DNA from 3 places in the Arthrobacter sp. JUb119 genome. Region 2 is predicted to be linked to each of the others. Evidence: predicted binding sites of a transcription regulator. Region 2 holds the regulator's gene; each other region holds the start of a gene.
What was found. The regulator LexA, encoded in region 2, represses DNA repair genes until DNA is damaged. The targets are predictions, from matches to a motif close to TCGAACANNTGTTCGA.
Positions count from the first base shown of each region.

Region 1: M2368_RS17300 (LexA family protein) is a predicted target of LexA. The motif match lies at 3,149-3,164, and genes of this name have one in related genera.
Region 3: M2368_RS13685 (HNH endonuclease signature motif containing protein) is a predicted target of LexA. The motif match lies at 3,494-3,509, and genes of this name have one in related genera.

Region 1 is NZ_JANUFE010000008.1:92,674-97,954, reverse strand. Features, by position in the region: gene M2368_RS17320 (hypothetical protein) at 1-81, opposite strand, end outside; gene M2368_RS17315 (MFS transporter) at 293-1,531, opposite strand; gene M2368_RS17310 (hypothetical protein) at 1,713-2,483, shown strand; gene M2368_RS17305 (hypothetical protein) at 2,692-2,982, opposite strand; gene M2368_RS17300 (LexA family protein) at 3,181-3,615, shown strand; gene M2368_RS17295 (Y-family DNA polymerase) at 3,594-4,901, shown strand; gene M2368_RS17290 (hypothetical protein) at 5,154-5,281, shown strand, end outside.
Region 2 is NZ_JANUFE010000002.1:587,834-593,114, forward strand. Features, by position in the region: gene M2368_RS08770 (ATP-dependent DNA helicase) at 1-1,825, shown strand, start outside; gene M2368_RS08775 (glycoside hydrolase family 76 protein) at 1,931-3,010, shown strand; gene lexA (transcriptional repressor LexA) at 3,067-3,786, opposite strand; gene M2368_RS08785 (LysM peptidoglycan-binding domain-containing protein) at 4,045-4,398, shown strand; gene M2368_RS08790 (histidinol-phosphate transaminase) at 4,480-5,281, shown strand, end outside.
Region 3 is NZ_JANUFE010000005.1:98,115-103,395, forward strand. Features, by position in the region: gene M2368_RS13655 (enolase C-terminal domain-like protein) at 1-568, shown strand, start outside; gene catC (muconolactone Delta-isomerase) at 580-858, shown strand; gene catA (catechol 1,2-dioxygenase) at 1,052-1,909, shown strand; gene M2368_RS13670 (hypothetical protein) at 2,027-2,179, shown strand; gene M2368_RS13675 (DUF1801 domain-containing protein) at 2,333-2,674, opposite strand; gene M2368_RS13680 (hypothetical protein) at 2,928-3,428, shown strand; gene M2368_RS13685 (HNH endonuclease signature motif containing protein) at 3,573-5,132, shown strand.

The sequences.
Region 1 (5,281 bases), on a different contig from region 2:
CGCTAATTGCTCATGAGAAGCGTGGGCCAAGCGTTCTTCAATAGTTCCTGATAGGGCTTCAAACTTTTTGATGTAGTCCACTGCGTTCTTCCTTGCTAAAAATATTGGTAGTGCAAACGTTGAAGCCCGCCACACTCTGTGACGGGCATCAACTGGATGTTGGTCCTTTAGAACAGAGTCGGCTGGCTCTTCTTGGTCACCTTGCTGACCTTCTTCATAGCGATGACCATCTTCTTGTTTCCGTTGTTCTTCTGCATTTTTTCCTTCCTTCCGGACGTATCTCGCCCGGAATTCACTGTTCCAATGAGGCCAGGGTGGCTTCACGGAAAGATTTAGTGGTGATTGCGATAATCGCAATCAGTATCAGCGCGAAAGACATGGTCCACAAAGCTGGGTATGGGTCACCGCCCTTACTGAGCATGCCCAGTAGCGGCAAGCAGAGCGTCATGAACAGTGATTGCACGAGCGCGAGAATAGCCTGCACTCTCCCCATCGAGTCCATAGGTACTCCAGCTCGGACTAAAGGAGCGCCATGCGAAATGTAGATTCCCTGACCCAGGCCAACAACGAAAGCCGCGCCAAAGGCCCAAACCCCGGTGGACAAGACAAATAAGATCATTCCAATAGCAGCGATAAAAATACCGATGCAAGCTGTCGCCCCTAGCCTGTTGAAAGTTCCACGGATACTTGCATAGGCAGTTACGAATAATGCTCCACCAGCGACAGCACCCATTGCCATACCAGCGGTCAAAGGCGATTCGCCGCTAGCACGTGCCCAGAGTGGGATTATCAAGACTGTAAAAGGAATGAGGAAACCAGCAACCACCCCAGTTGTCAGCACTGTGATTCTAAGTACTGGTTGCCTGCTTGCAAGCACCGCGCTCTCCCGCAGTGCGGTCATAAATGCGATCTTGGGTCGGTTTAGTCTCTCTGGATTCGAGGGAATCGCCAGCAGGCTCACGATAATCGCAACTACCGTAAGAATATTCACCCCAGAAGCTAGAGCAAATCCTCCAATTCCAACAAGCAGGCCACCAAACGGTCTGCCAACGACTTGAGTGAGTTGGTTCAGAGACTGCTCAATCGACAGCGCCCTCGGGAATGCTTGGATAGACGTAAGCTCTCTCGTTAAAGTCGCGGCTGCTGGTGCGCTAACTGCACCGTACAAACCAGTCGAAACAGTAAGAACCACTAATTGAATCTCATTGCCCCCGCTAGCAACTGACCAAATCATCCCCACAGCCAAGATGACCGACAAGAAGACTGAGGCCAACAACATCATCTTTCTTGGGCGGAGCGCATCTGACAAATGACCTCCGATAAGCAAGAAGGCCATCGTAACGAGGCTCGAAAGCATAGCAATGAAAGAAGCGAATTCCACTCCGTACTTTGTCGCTTCCCAAATAATCGCAGTTAAGAAGACAGCAGTTCCCAACGACTTAATGCCAAGACCACACAACCAGCCTATGACTGGTTTGCCCAGCGGCATTTTAGCCGCTGACAAGGTCGCTTGGGTCTCTGTGTTCTTCATAACAATACACAGCCTACTGTTTTGTATTGAAATGCTCAATAGATATTTCAAAAGATATTTCTTGTTGCAGTAGCCTCCACCAACCATAGGATCTAGACACGAAGCGGGTCTTCGTCCAGCGCCCAGAAATTCTCTAGAATCCCCGCTGGCTCCGTAACTAGCGTGTACCGCTATCGCGGTCTTGGCGCTCACATTTCATTCCCATGCGACTATCGAGGATGATTATCCGGTGGCCTCATTTAGCACTCGACAGAAAATCATCAATTGCCTGCATCTTTCTCGCATGCAGCCCTATCTCGATGCCGCTGACGGAAATCAAGATAAGGCTTTGAAGCTGTATCAATGGAATCTTGAGCTGACTGCGGCAACACAATCGATCCTTGGTATTACCGAAGTGGTTTTACGTAACGCCATGGATCGTGAGCTGCAAGCCTGGAATCAGGCGAATGGCGGCAGGGCAAGTTGGCTACTTGAAGAACCAGAAACTCCGTTGCGCGGGCTGATCTCTAGCAAGAGAAGCAGCGCTTTGAGCCGAGCAAACAAAGAATCAATTGCGCGCGCACCAGAGCATAGAAGATTCGGGGCCCAGGTCACGCATGACGATGTTCTAGCGCAAGTGATGTTCGGAATGTGGAAAGATCTCTTACCCAATCACGCGCCTGAGGCTGGAAATTCGCAAGAGAACATCAATCGCGAAATGATGTGGACTCACTGTCTCGTCCGTGCCTTCCCAAATATCCAGGACTCAGATGGGTCCAAGACTTATTGGCTAGTGAATCATGTCCACGGACTCAGGAACCGTGTATCCCACATGGAGCCGCTATTCCAGATTGATGTGATGGACGTGCTCAGAGATGCACTGCGGATAATTCGAAGTATTGACTCAGATGTGGCCAATTGGGTCTCTGGCGGGAACAAAGTTCCCGGAGTACTTAAGAACCGCCCAGTTTAAAATGGAAAAGCCTACAGACGCATACGTTCTGTAGACTTCCAAACTCATAATGAGGGACCTTGTCCTCACCTTCTGTAGTATCAACGATACTCTCTTCGGCCCAGGCTTCCAAGTTAAAAGCAGTCCACTCTTTCATGTCGGCAGATGAAAATCATGGAATCAGCAACACATCTCGCCGGTTTTCAGCACTGAACGCTGCAGCAGCGAATCAAATGAGCCTAACATTCGCTTCTTCGTCGAGCACATACTGCCGAACCACCCGGACCCGGTCTTCATACTGAAGCATGCGCACAAAGCAGACTACTGCCGGCACGATAAATACGAGACAGCCCCAAAAAAGAGGCATTGGCATTGAACCAGGATTCAATACCTGCATCAGAACTGCAGTAAGTGGGAAAATGCCAAGCAAAAACGTCCACAGCCGGCATCGTAGAAGTAATTTTTGCACCACTTGCAGCTGAATCCTTCGTCGTTCTAATCTGATAAGTTCGTCTGCCATCAGTCACTCCTCACTTCCTTAGATCAACTATCTCGAAGCTATGCCTTTGATCGCAACGTTATTAAGAAGCCCCGGCTCGCTCCCAAGATGCTTTAGCTGCGATCTGTGTTCGGTTCAGAATGCATGAGGTGATCGAACCGTCCGATGCATAACCTAGCCTTAGAGTTAGAATATATGTTCTAAGGAAAGTTGAGCAGTATGGGAATAGATCGAATACTTCAGTGTGCCCCAATCACTTCGGCTAAAGCTGTCGTGGCGGCAGCTCTCGGCAGAGTGAGCGCGGGATACCCGTCCCCAGCCCAGGATTACAGCGACTCCAAAATTGATCTTTCTGAGATGCTGATTAGGGACCAGGTATCGACCTTCATTGTTCGCGTATCGGGTGAGTCAATGCGAAATGCGGGTATCAGCGATGGAGACGAGCTTATTGTTGATCGATCAGTTGAACCGCATGATGGACACGTGGTTATTGCAGTGATCGACGGAGAGATGACCGTTAAACGGCTCTCCCTTGGACCTACCGGAGTAGTACTGAAAGCGGAGAACCCTGATTATCCCGACCTACATGTTGCTGAGCTATCGGATTTCAGGATTTGGGGAGTTGCCACCACATGTCTTCACCATCTCAATTAACTGATAATCCTCACCAGGAGTACATCGCACACGTAGACGTCAATAGCTTCTACGTGTCCTGCGAGCGGGTCTTCGATCCCAAACTAGAATCGCGGCCGGTGATCGTACTTAGCAATAATGACGGCTGTGCCGTCGCGCGCTCTTCCGAAGCTAAGGCTTTGGGCATTGAAATGGGCGCGCCGTGGTTCAAGCTCGCTGCAGATGCTGATCGTCTCGGGCTTGTTGCTAAGTCCTCTAATTACGAGCTCTACGGGGAAATGAGTTCGCGTGTTATGAAGCTGCTTTCTAGATTTTCTGCCTGGGTGGAGGTCTACTCCATTGATGAAGCTTTCCTGGGCGTCAAAGGCACTTTAGAGGAGCTGCAGGTACTTGGGGAGAAGATCAAATCAGAGGTTCTGAGGCTCACCGGCCTGCCAGTCTGCGTGGGAATCGCTCGGTCGAAGACGTTGGCGAAAATGGCCAACAAGACGGCAAAGCACGTTTCTGAGCTGCGTGGCGTGTGCGTATGGGATCGGGCGCCACGGGAAACAACTGAGACGCTGCTGAGCAGGCTGCCGGCAGTGGAAATCTGGGGTATCGGGCCACGGCTCACCAAACGACTGCGAGGGCTGGGGATTTGGACGGCTAAGGATCTGCGTGATGCTGATGCGGTGCGGATCCGGGATAAATTTTCTATCGTCCAGATGCGAACGGTGCTGGAGCTCCGCGGTATTCCGTGCATCCCAATGGAGGAGGAGCGCGCGATCAAGGATCAGCTGATATTTTCCAGGTCTTTTGCTGAGCCGATCACTGATCGTGTGGGCATGGAACAGGTTTTGGGGATCTATGCGCAGCAGGGCTCTGCCAGGCTCCACCGTCACAAGAAACACGCAGGGGTGCTGAGCGCCTGGGCAATGACGAGCTATTACAACCAGCAGCAGAATTACCAACCGGCGATTACCGTTAAGTTGCCTGGCCCTACGTCCGATCCCGTAGTCCTCACTAAGGCGGCTAAGGAACTGCTGCCACAAATTCTGGTGGGTGTGCGTTATGCCAGGGCTGGTGTGGTGCTCACGGATCTCAGGCCGGCGGCAATGCAGGAAACTTTCGAACCTTTCGTTTCAGCTCATGAACAGAAACAAATTGGCAGCCTTGTAGAGCAGATTCGACGAGAACACGGGGTGAAGTCCATTGGCCTGGGGCTAGCGGGTCTGCAACAGGGTCCGGCGTGGGAGATGAAAAGAGAAATGATGAGTCCCAGATACACCACCCATTGGTCAGAAGTTCTCACAGTAAAAGCTGCATAGTCAATAACGGAGCGCTAAGGCCCACTGGCGAATGTCTCCTCAACATTATTTCACAGTGGTGCAAGAAAAGTTCATCCTCGTATATTTGCATGCGGAAGTAATGCTTAAAGACCAAAATCTTGGCAAGGAGGCAGTCGGACAGCTTTGGAGACTCCAAAAAATCATGACATTAACCCACTTCAGACTTAATTTTCGTCCGACACACCCGCATCAACACTCACACGTTATAAAGATTCGGTTAGGTTTAAGGGCATGAGCACATCAACAACGACCCCTCGGATTGGGTACGGAATGCGAAAAGATGCAGTCACTGCAACTTATGCCATCTCGGCCGAAAGCCGAGCCAGGTTCAAAGAAATCGCTCATCGTTCTGGGATGAG
Region 2 (5,281 bases):
GATTCCGGCACTGGCCCACGCGCAAACCAGCGCCAAGCCAGTGATCGTCTCCACCGCGACATTGGCGCTGCAATCGCAGATTGTCGGCCGTGACGTACCGCGATTACTCGACTCGCTCAAGGGCAAGCTCTCGCGCCCGATGGATGTCGCGCTGCTCAAGGGGCGCTCGAACTACCTGTGCCAGTACAAGCTCGGCGGCGGATACCCGGATGACGAAGGCACTCTTTTTTCCATGGACGAGCCGGCAATACCTGCCGGCACCACTTACTCGCCGCTGGCTAGCGAAGTAATGAAACTGCGTGAATGGGCCGAAGAGACCGACACGGGTGACCGCGATGAACTGGTGCCCGGGGTTAGTGACAAGGCTTGGAAGCAGGTCTCGGTTTCGGCCATGGAGTGCCTCGGCTCGCAGAAGTGCCCGATGGCGGACGAATGCTTCTCGGAAATGGCGCGTGCCCGTGCCGCCGAGTCCGACGTGGTCATTACGAACCATGCGTTGCTGGCGGTTTCGGCCTTCGAGGGGCTTTCGGTTCTCCCGGACTTCGAAGTCGCGATCATCGATGAGGCCCACGAACTGCAAGATCGCGTGACCAGCTCGGTTTCGGGCGCGCTCTCCTCGCGCATGGTGCTTACCGCCGCTGGCGGTGCCAAGCGCCATTGCGGTATCAATGCGGATGAGATGGTCAAGGCCGCAAACCGCCTGGAAAAGTCGTTGACCGGGTTGCCGACAGGCTTGCTGGAACATGGTCTGCGCGAAGACATGGGCATTGCCCTGAACGACATCGTGGAGCAGGCCCGGCTGGCTCTGGCGCTGTCCAAGCCCGAAGCCAATGCACCGGCCGATGGCGGCCGCCAGACTGCCCGCTCCCAGCTGCAGGCAGTGATGGATGATGCGATTCGCATGCTCGAATCCGAAGAACGCCGCGAGGTCCTGTACACCACCCGTCCGCGGGAGTTTGTCGAAGGCCGGGGCTACGTCGAGGCCGATGAGAGCCAGCCTGCAACCTTGAACGTGGCACCGTTGTCGGTGGCCGGCAAGTTGCGCGAGGGCCTCTTCGACGGGCGCACGGTCGTATTGACCAGCGCCACCTTGGCCATTGGCTCGCAGTTCGACTCGGTAGCAGGCTCCTTGGGCCTGATGGGCGCCGGCGCTCCATCATGGACCGGCGTAGATGTTGGCAGCCCTTTCGATTACCCCAAGCAGGGCATCCTCTACGTGGCCAAGCACCTGCCCAAGCCAGGACGCCAACTGGCGGCGGAGACGCTGGATGAGATCGAAGATCTCATCAAGGCCTCCGGTGGCGGCGCCTTGGCGCTGTTCACTTCCAAGCGTTCCGCCGAGGAAGCGGCAAGCATCTTGCGCGAGCGCCTGGACGTGGAAATCTTGTGCCAGGGTGAAGCCAGCATGAAGTCGCTGGTCGAACAGTTCAGCAGCGAACGCGACACCTGCCTGTTTGGAACCATGACCTTGTGGCAGGGCGTAGACGTGCCAGGCGATTCTTGCCGGCTGGTCATCATCGACAAGATTCCTTTCCCGCGCCCGGATGATCCTATCTCCAAGGCCCGTTCCGAGGACGTGGCCAAGCATGGCGGAAATGGCTTCATGCAGGTTGCCGCCACCCATGCGGCGATTCGCCTGGCCCAGGGTGCTGGGCGCTTGATTCGTTCGGTCGGGGATAAGGGCGTTGTGGCGATCCTTGATTCGCGCATGGCCACGGCGCGGTACGGCAGCTTCTTGAAAGCTACCCTGCCGCCGATGTGGCCGACTGTCGATAAGAAGGTCATCACTGGTGTTCTCAAGCGATTGAACCCGGGCGGGAAATAGCCGCGGCCAGAGTATGAACTTGAGCTGTCCTTCGGGACAGCTCAAGTTCTTTAACCGGTACCAGCATGATGCTTCCAGATGCACTAAGGTCTGTGACAAGAACTGATGAAGCTCGAATCGGAAGGCACCATGGAGTCCATGCAGGAATTGGCGCACCAAGCCGCGATCGACACCCACCAGCGGTTCGGGCATCGCCTCATGGGGTTGCCCGGAACGTGGATTGGACAGAGCTACAGCAAAGCGCATCGGTTGCGCGACGGAAGCATGCTCAGCAATCTCAATGGTTTCGCGCACCCGCTTGCGGAGTGGAACTATTGGTGGCAGGCGCACTATCTGGATGCCATCATCGATGAGGGCCGATCGTACTGGGACGAAGGCAACGAACACCGGGCGCGCGAAGCGCTTGCCCGGGCCAACGGCCTATTGCGCGGCATTCGAATTCGAAACTTCGGGATCTTGCCCAACTACTTCTTCGACGACATGGCTTGGCTTGCCCTGGCCAGCGGCCGCCTGTCAGAGTTCACGCAGCTGGTGACGGGACACAGGAGCCGTCCTGCCGAGGCGGCAGTTCGGACGCTGGGACGGCAGCTCCATGCCGGCATGGATGGGGTGCTGGACGGCGGCCTGTACTGGTCCAGAAAGCGGGATTTCAAGAACACGCCAGCCAACGCGCCGGCGGCACTGTTCTTTGCCCGTACCGGGGAGAAAGAGACCGCGCGAGAGCTTCTCCAGTGGCTGGAAAAGAATCTGTTCAGCGTGGAGCGAGGACTGTATCTGGACGGACTTCGGTTGACCACGCAGGGACACGCCGTGGAACCAGCGGTCTACACCTATAACCAGGGCCTGGTGCTCGGGGCATTGCTTGAGCTTGGCGAGCCTGCTGATCTGGCTCACGCTAAAGTACTGATCGATGCCACCACGAAATCGCTGTCAACTGCTGCCGGGGTCCTCTCGTTCAACAGCGGGGGAGACGGCAACCTGTTCGCGGGGATACTCTGCCGATATCTGGCCCTCGCCGGTAATGATGTCCGCATAGAAGCCCGGAGCCGGGAGCAGGCCAGGAGGCTGGTCATGGCAACGGCGCGCCATCTGGCTGACCAGGAACCACGCCGGCTTTCGGCGGCAATCCAACGCTGGATGATCTTCTCGGCGGCCGCTCAATTCGAGTTGAACGCCGGCCAATAGCGGGTTAAACGAGAATTGCGCTGGTGCCAAGCACCAGCGCAATGACCGTACGTATTCTAGAGCGAGCGCATCACCGAGACGACGCGTCCCATGATCGTTGCGGCATCACCCAAAATTGGTTCGTAGCGCGAGTTCTGCGGAAGCAGCCAGGTATGCCCGTCACGCTGCCGGAAAGTCTTTACCGTGGCTTCTTCATCGAGCAGGGCAGCTACGATGTCGCCGTTGTCCGCCGTCTGCTGGCGGCGGACAACTACCCAGTCGCCATCGCAAATCGCAGCGTCAACCATTGAATCGCCGGAAACCTTGAGCATGAACAGTTCGCCGTGGCCTACGAGCTGACGAGGCAACGAGAAAACATCTTCGACGGACTGTTCGGCAAGGATCGGACCGCCGGCAGCGATACGGCCAACCAGGGGAACCATGGTGGTGTCAGCGGAAGTGCTCAATTCAATGATCTTGGCGTCTTCGCTGGCATCTGGCTCGACCGGCTTCGAAACTTCGGCCTTCTCGGCGTCTTCGGCCAGCTGCAGAGGCAGCAGGATTTCCATTGCGCGCGGACGGCGTGGATCTCGACGGATATAGCCGAGCTTTTCCAGCTGGCTCAGCTGGTGGGTGACGCTCGAAAGGCTCTTGAGCCCTACTGCGTCACCAATCTCACGCATCGATGGTGGATAACCGTTCTTGCCGATTGACCGCTGGATCGTCTCCAGGATCTTCTTTTGGCGAATCGTCAGCGAACGTGCATTCGATCGGGGAGTGCGTTGTGAAGCTGACATGAGATTTTGCCTTCCCTAGCAATCATTCGAAAGTTCGTAAGTCCAAACTGTCGGCGCTAGATGGTGAGATGTTTTCATTGCTCGTCTACTTCGAAATCTTAGTAGATAAGCGAGCTTCTTTCAAAGATTTGTTCGAAAACTTCTGGACAAGTTCCGCAAACCTCTGTTAGAACAGATATACGAGGTTCGAACAAGTTTTCGAATCTACGCTTTCGAATACAAATTCGCATCACTTGAATTTCTTGAGGAGACAAAGTCATGGCAACCGTCGCACTTGACTCAAATCAGACCCAGGCACCACTGAAGATCCGCATCAACCGTCGCGGATGGGCCGTGCTTGTGGGTATGCCCATTTTCGCACTCACCATCGCCGCAGCTTTCTTCATCTCCATGTTTGCCTCTGACGCGCATGCCGCAGCCGATACTCCTGTTGGAGTCGGAACCGTTGATGTCACCGTTATTCCAGGGGATACGCTGTGGAGCCTGGCCCGGGATTACGCCACCGGTTACGACGTGACCTCGGCAGTGGGCCACATCGCCGAACTCAATGCCCTGACCGGCAGCGAAATCCAGGTTGGCGAAACCTTGTCGATTCCGGTCCTTGCCGGCTAGCTTCCCCAGCCTGCTTCGAGTTTGTTACCTGTGGCCGTAGCGGATTCACCGGCAGGCGCGCTGCGCACGTAGACTTGATGCGTGAATGACCGCAGTGAACTTTTGAGTCAGCTGCCCTTGCGTGAGAATCTCCGCGGGCTATCCCCTTATGGCGCACCACAAATTGACGTGCCCATCCAGCTGAACGTCAACGAGAACACCCATCCGTTGCCACCGACAGTCGTCGATGCCATTGCACAAGAGGTGGCCAAGGCGGCGGCAATGTTGAACCGGTATCCGGACCGCGAGTTCACCGAGCTTCGCGAACTCCTAGCCGATTACCTCGGCCACTCGCTCACCAAGGACAATATCTGGGCCGCTAACGGTTCCAATGAAATCCTGCAGCAAATCCTGCAAGCCTTTGGCGGCCCCGGCCGTGCCGTGATGAGCTTCGGCCCAACCTACTCCATGTACCCGCTGCTTGCCAGTGGTACTGACACGAAATATATCGCCGGTGAACGCGCCGCAGATTTCACGTTGTCCGCCGATTCCGCAGCCGCACAGGTTCGCGAGCACAAGCCGAACATCGTTTTCCTCTGCTCTCCGAATAACCCCACCGGCACGGCCCTTGGCCTGGACGTCATCACCGCGGTATATGAAGCCATGAGCGAGCATAACGGCATGGTGATCGTGGATGAGGCGTACGCCGAGTTCTCCTTGGCCAGCACCACCTCGGCGCTGAGCCTGCTCGAAGGCCGCCAGCGGCTGATTGTCTCGCGCACCATGTCCAAGGCTTTCGGCCTGGCCGGTGCGCGCGTAGGCTACCTGGCCGCTGCGCCAGAAGTCACCGATGCCATCCGCTTGGTGCGACTGCCGTACCACCTGTCGGCAGTGACCCAGGCAA
Region 3 (5,281 bases), on a different contig from region 2:
CGTGGAGCTCTACCTGGACGCCAACCGCGGCTGGAGCGCGAACGAGTCCATGGAGGTGCTGCGCAAGACCGAGGGCCTGGGTCTGACCATGCTCGAAGAGCCGTGCGATGCCAAGGAAGCGATGAGCCGACGCCGCCTGGTCGAACGCTCCCCGATCCCGATCGTCGCCGACGAGTCCGCGCCCACCGCGGGCGATGCCTCGCGCGAGCTGCTCTCCGGCGGCGCGAACGCGATCTGCATCAAGACCGCCCGCTCGGGCTTCACCGAAGCCACCGAAATCCTGGGCCTGTGCACCGGGCTGGGCGTGGATGTCACCATGGGCAACCAGATCGACACCCAGGTCGGTTCGCTGGCCACGGTGACCTTCGGCGCGGCCTTCGAAGCCACCAGCCGCCGCGCCGGCGAATTGTCCAATTTCCTGGACATGGCCGATGACCTGCTCGCCGAGCCGCTGCAGATCGTCAACGGCCGCATTCCGGTGCGCACCGTGCCCGGCGTGGGCGCCGCCATCGACGAATCCAAGCTGGCGCGCTACCGCCAGGACCACGTGCTTTCCACCTCGAACTGAAGGAGATCCCCATGTTGTTCCTCGCCCGTATGGACGTTGTTTTCCCGGACCACCTGACCAATGAGCAAGTCGCTGACTTCCAGGCCCGGGAAAAGGAGTACTCCGCAAGCCTGCAGCGCAGCGGCAAGATGCAGGGCATCTGGCGCGTGGTCGGCGAGTACGCGAACCACTCGCTGTACAACGTCGAATCCAACGACGAACTGCACGAAATCCTCAGCGGCTTCCCGATGTACCCGTACATGAAGATCAAGGTCACCGCGCTGGCCAAGCATCCGAATTCGCTGGCCTAGGACTTTTCCGGACCGGCGGATACCCTCCGTGTCCCAGCCCACAAGCATTGATATTCAAAACGTTCCAATGGCCGACAAATGAGTATTTCACTTGGCATAGACGCTGCACTACATTGAATATCAATCACCCGGGATGATGGGGGTCACAGTATGGATCCGCATCCGCCACACCACATAATTTAGGGGAGTCACCATGACCACTGAAACTCCAGCAGACGCAACTGCAGCCAAGTCCGGCAACGCCGCCACCGACAGCTTCCGCAACTCCGGCAAGCTCGGCAGCATCGCGACCTCCACCGAGCGCGTGAACATGCTTGCTTCCAAGCTCGTCAAGGCCGCCAACGACATCATCCTCGAAGAGCGCGTGAGCTACGACGAGTTCAATGCCCTGAAGGCATGGTTGATCAAGGTTGGCGACGACGGCGAATGGCCATTGTTCCTGGACGTGTGGCTGGAGCACTCGGTGGAAGAGGTCGCCACCGACCACCGCGAAGGCAACAAGGGCTCGATCGAAGGCCCTTACTACGTGCCCGAAGCGCCTTCGCAGAACACCCCTGCCACCATCTCGATGCGCGAGGACGAGAAGGGCACCAACCTGCTCTTCCAGGGCCAGGTCCGCTCCACCGACGGCTCGGCGCTGAAGAACGCCAAGATCGAGCTGTGGCACGCAGACGAAGAGGGCTTCTACTCGCAGTTCGCCCCTGGCATCCCCGAGTGGAACCTGCGCGGCACCTTCATTGCTGACGAGGAAGGCAACTTCCAGATCAACACCATGCAGCCAGCCCCGTACCAGATCCCGACCGACGGCGCCTGCGGCCAGCTGATCGCCGCCGCCGGCTGGCACGCGTGGCGCCCAGCGCACCTGCACCTGAAGGTCTCCGCCGAGGGCCACGAGTTGCTCACCGCCCAGCTGTACTTCCCGGGCGATGCGCACAACGACGACGACATCGCCACCGCGGTGAAGCCGGAACTGATGCTCGACGTGCACCCAGCAGCATCGGGCAACGGCAAGCAGGTCACCTACGACTTCGTGCTCGACCCTGTGAAGTAAGCCCCAGCGCGCCTCAACACGGCGGGGGTCCCGGCAGCATTGGCCGGACCCCCGCCGTTGCCGTACCCGGAACCTCGACGAACGGGCGAACACCCGCCAATCCAATGGGAGCGCAGCATGAATGCTTCAACACTGAACGATCCAGCCGGGAAGTTCCAACCCCAATCCATCGCGCACCGAGCTGCCGATGCCAGCGAACCCCAGAACCACTGGGCCTGGACCGGATGGATGCCAGAAGAGGAGCACGGCACCTCGATGCTTGCCGCCTAGGCTTTTGCCCTCAGTACTACCGACGCGAAGCGGAAGGTCCCGACAGCAATGACGCTGCCGGGACCTTCGGCGCACTTGAGGACGGACTCCAGGCAATGCGGCTGCCTGCAGCGGGCGCACTGTTCATCTTGCGGCCAGCTAGCTTGCTCGGGATCAGCCCGCGGCCTTCTTCACCAGGTCCCGGATCCTGTCTTCCGTTGCAGAATCCAGCGAGGTGATAGTCCATGCAACTGGATGCATGTGGGAGCCTTCCTCGTAGGCAGGATTCACGACTTCTCCAAAACCGAAAGCTACGAAGTCCTTGTCAGGCTTGATGTAGCAGACGTCTTTGCCATCCCGGACGTAAAACGGAAGTCCCCAGCGGACGATCGGCTCCAGCGATGGTGCGCTCTGCATGATTATGGTGTGAAGCCGTTCGGCAATCTCGCGATAGGGTGCTGGAGCTGTGCTGAGCTTGGCCAGAACTGCGGCGTCGCCTTTTTTGGTGAAGATCATCCCTAGTCTCCTTCTAACGGTTGGCGCCTCATTGCGGCGCTGGGTGGTATCGCTCGCGCGATCGCTTTGGGCTCCCGATCGGCACATAATGCACCTTACCGACTAAGGGCATCTGATTCACGGATTCTTGCACTGGAATACAGGCAGCTGGCCTCAGGACAGCTTGATCGTGCAAGGAAGTAGCATGGACGCCCAACTCATACGCGTATTGGTTATCCCACCGAGTTGACTAGTGCACTGTTAGGCTACTGACATGCGTAAACTTCTAGCCATCTCCGGGTTCGCCATGATCGTGGCTTACGCGGCTTACGGCTCACTGCTCATGAACAATTGGGCCGTGACCGCAGCAAGTGGACTCTCCCTCGATGAAACCATTTCCGAGATGGCCTCAATGGACCAGAATTACGACTCGCTTGGAGGGTGGGTCTTCGCAGCCACTGGAACCGCCCTCGCCATTTCTTGGCTCGTTCCGGTAGTTTCCGCCGGACGCAAGCTGCCCGCCTGGGCGGCTATCGGAGCTTGGAGCCTGATCATTGCCTTAGGCGCACCGGCTTATTTCTTCGCTTCCTTCGCCAATATGAACTCGGTGGGCGACACCTTTGCCGATTGGAACGCCGATGCCGCCGCGGATCTAGCCGCACCCCTGTACATGGCCAGCGTCCTCGCCTTTGCCATACTCGCAGCCATGGCAGCCTTTGGCATCCGAACTGCCTTCACCCGCCCGCCGCGCCCCCTGCATCCAACTAGCAACTAGCACGGCACCCATTACTGCCTTCCCTGATCTAGCGATTTTCGCGCCGGAATCACGCTTAATCGCATTCGTATAAACTTTCTAGAACTTATCCACAATTGGTTTCGAACCAGAAGATACTGTCGATAATCTGCGCGAACGTTAACTATGACTATTCCCGCATATCTAGACGATCACGACGATGAACATCGCCTTCCACTGCGCCCGCCGGGCACCCGCATGGAGTCGCACAGAGCGTCAGCGCTCGACGCCCATCGCGAGCACCAGTTGTTCTTCGGACCCATCAAGCAGGTTGCCGACGAACTATTCAATGCGGGCCCCGTGGATGGGCCCGGAGACGCATTGGAACGCCTGAAGAAACTCCAACGCCTGATGAGCAGCGCTGAAGCCGCTATCTGCGTTTTACTGGCAGACGGAGTCGAGCAGGTCAGCGCGTCCTTCAATGACCTGATTGCCACCGAGCATGCCCACACCCCAGACGAGGAAGCCGAAGCCAGCAAGAGTGCCGAATACTATGGCATAGACCGTGGCAGCGAGCAGGTCATCAACTCCAATTTCGTAGCTGAGTCAGCTGTCGCATTGCGCGAATCCGTCCGTAAAGCCAGCAAGCGGATGTTCCATGCCAAGGGCTTGCGCCACGCCTGCAAAGCCACCCTTGCCGCGCTCGCTGCAGGTGAGATTACCGTTAAGGCCGCCCACGACATCGTCAAATACTCGCAAGACCTTTCCCCGGAGCAGGTCGGCCGCATGGAGGAAAATTTGCTGCCTCTGGCAAGAACAGCCTGCGACGAGACCGTCTACCAGCGGGCCCGTCGCTTTCACGACCGGATGAATCCCAATTCGGCAGAGAACCGGCAGAAGAACGCATTCGCAGCCCGTAATCTCAAGGTGTGGAATGAGGAGAATGGCATGGCTACCTTGCAGCTGCATCACCGCGCTGATGTCATCCATTCGATTCGCAACTCGATAAAGCAGGCAGCCGCCCAGATCACTGATTCCAAGGATCTGCGCACGCAAACGCAGGTTGAAGCCGATGTGCTTGCGGACGTGTATCTGCATGGCTGGCCCGGAATGGAAGGCATGCCGCTGAAGCCACGGGTTGCCATCACGATCCCAGCCATTGAAATGCTCGCGAATCCCGCTCGCGCCCTCGCTGATTTGGAAGGTTACGGGCCGATCCCAATCGGCGTAGCGTTGGAAATCGCCGCGGATGCTCCGTCGTTCCAGCGCGTTCTGACCGACCCGTGGACGGGAGCCGCAATTGATGTGGAGCCCAAGAAATATCGGCCTTCCCAGGGGTTGCGCGATTTGCTGCGTTACCGCGACCAGCATTGCGGTTTCCCTGGTTGCCGCCGCCTGCCCGATCGTTCGGAAATTGATCACATCGAAGCGTATGGACAGGGCGGCCACACTACCCGGCAGAACACTCATCTCTTGTGCAAGCAGCATCAGATGTACAAGCACGCGCTTGGCTGGAAGGTCTTCGCTTGCCCGGATGGCTCCAAGACGTGGGTATCTCCGCACGGGCTGCGGTCAATCACGGTTCCCGAGAGCGTGGACAACGTGGAGAAATTTGATCATGTCAACGATCGTTGTCCTCAACGTCCCCAGGAGGCTGCGGCCTGCGAGGTGCAATTGACCCCCGAAGTGCGGCGAGTACTGGGGCTCGGCCAAGATGAGGGCCTGCCCGGAACCGAAACCAGCTAGAGCCAGTACCTGATTTGGATTTCGAGCGATAAATTTTTTCAGTCACTAGCACCACCACACCACCCATACTTCGCAGGAGCAACGGCTTTGAGTCTGGTTGCAATGCTGGACGCGGCCTGAATCAAGAATCCCGGCCGCGTTCGATTCAA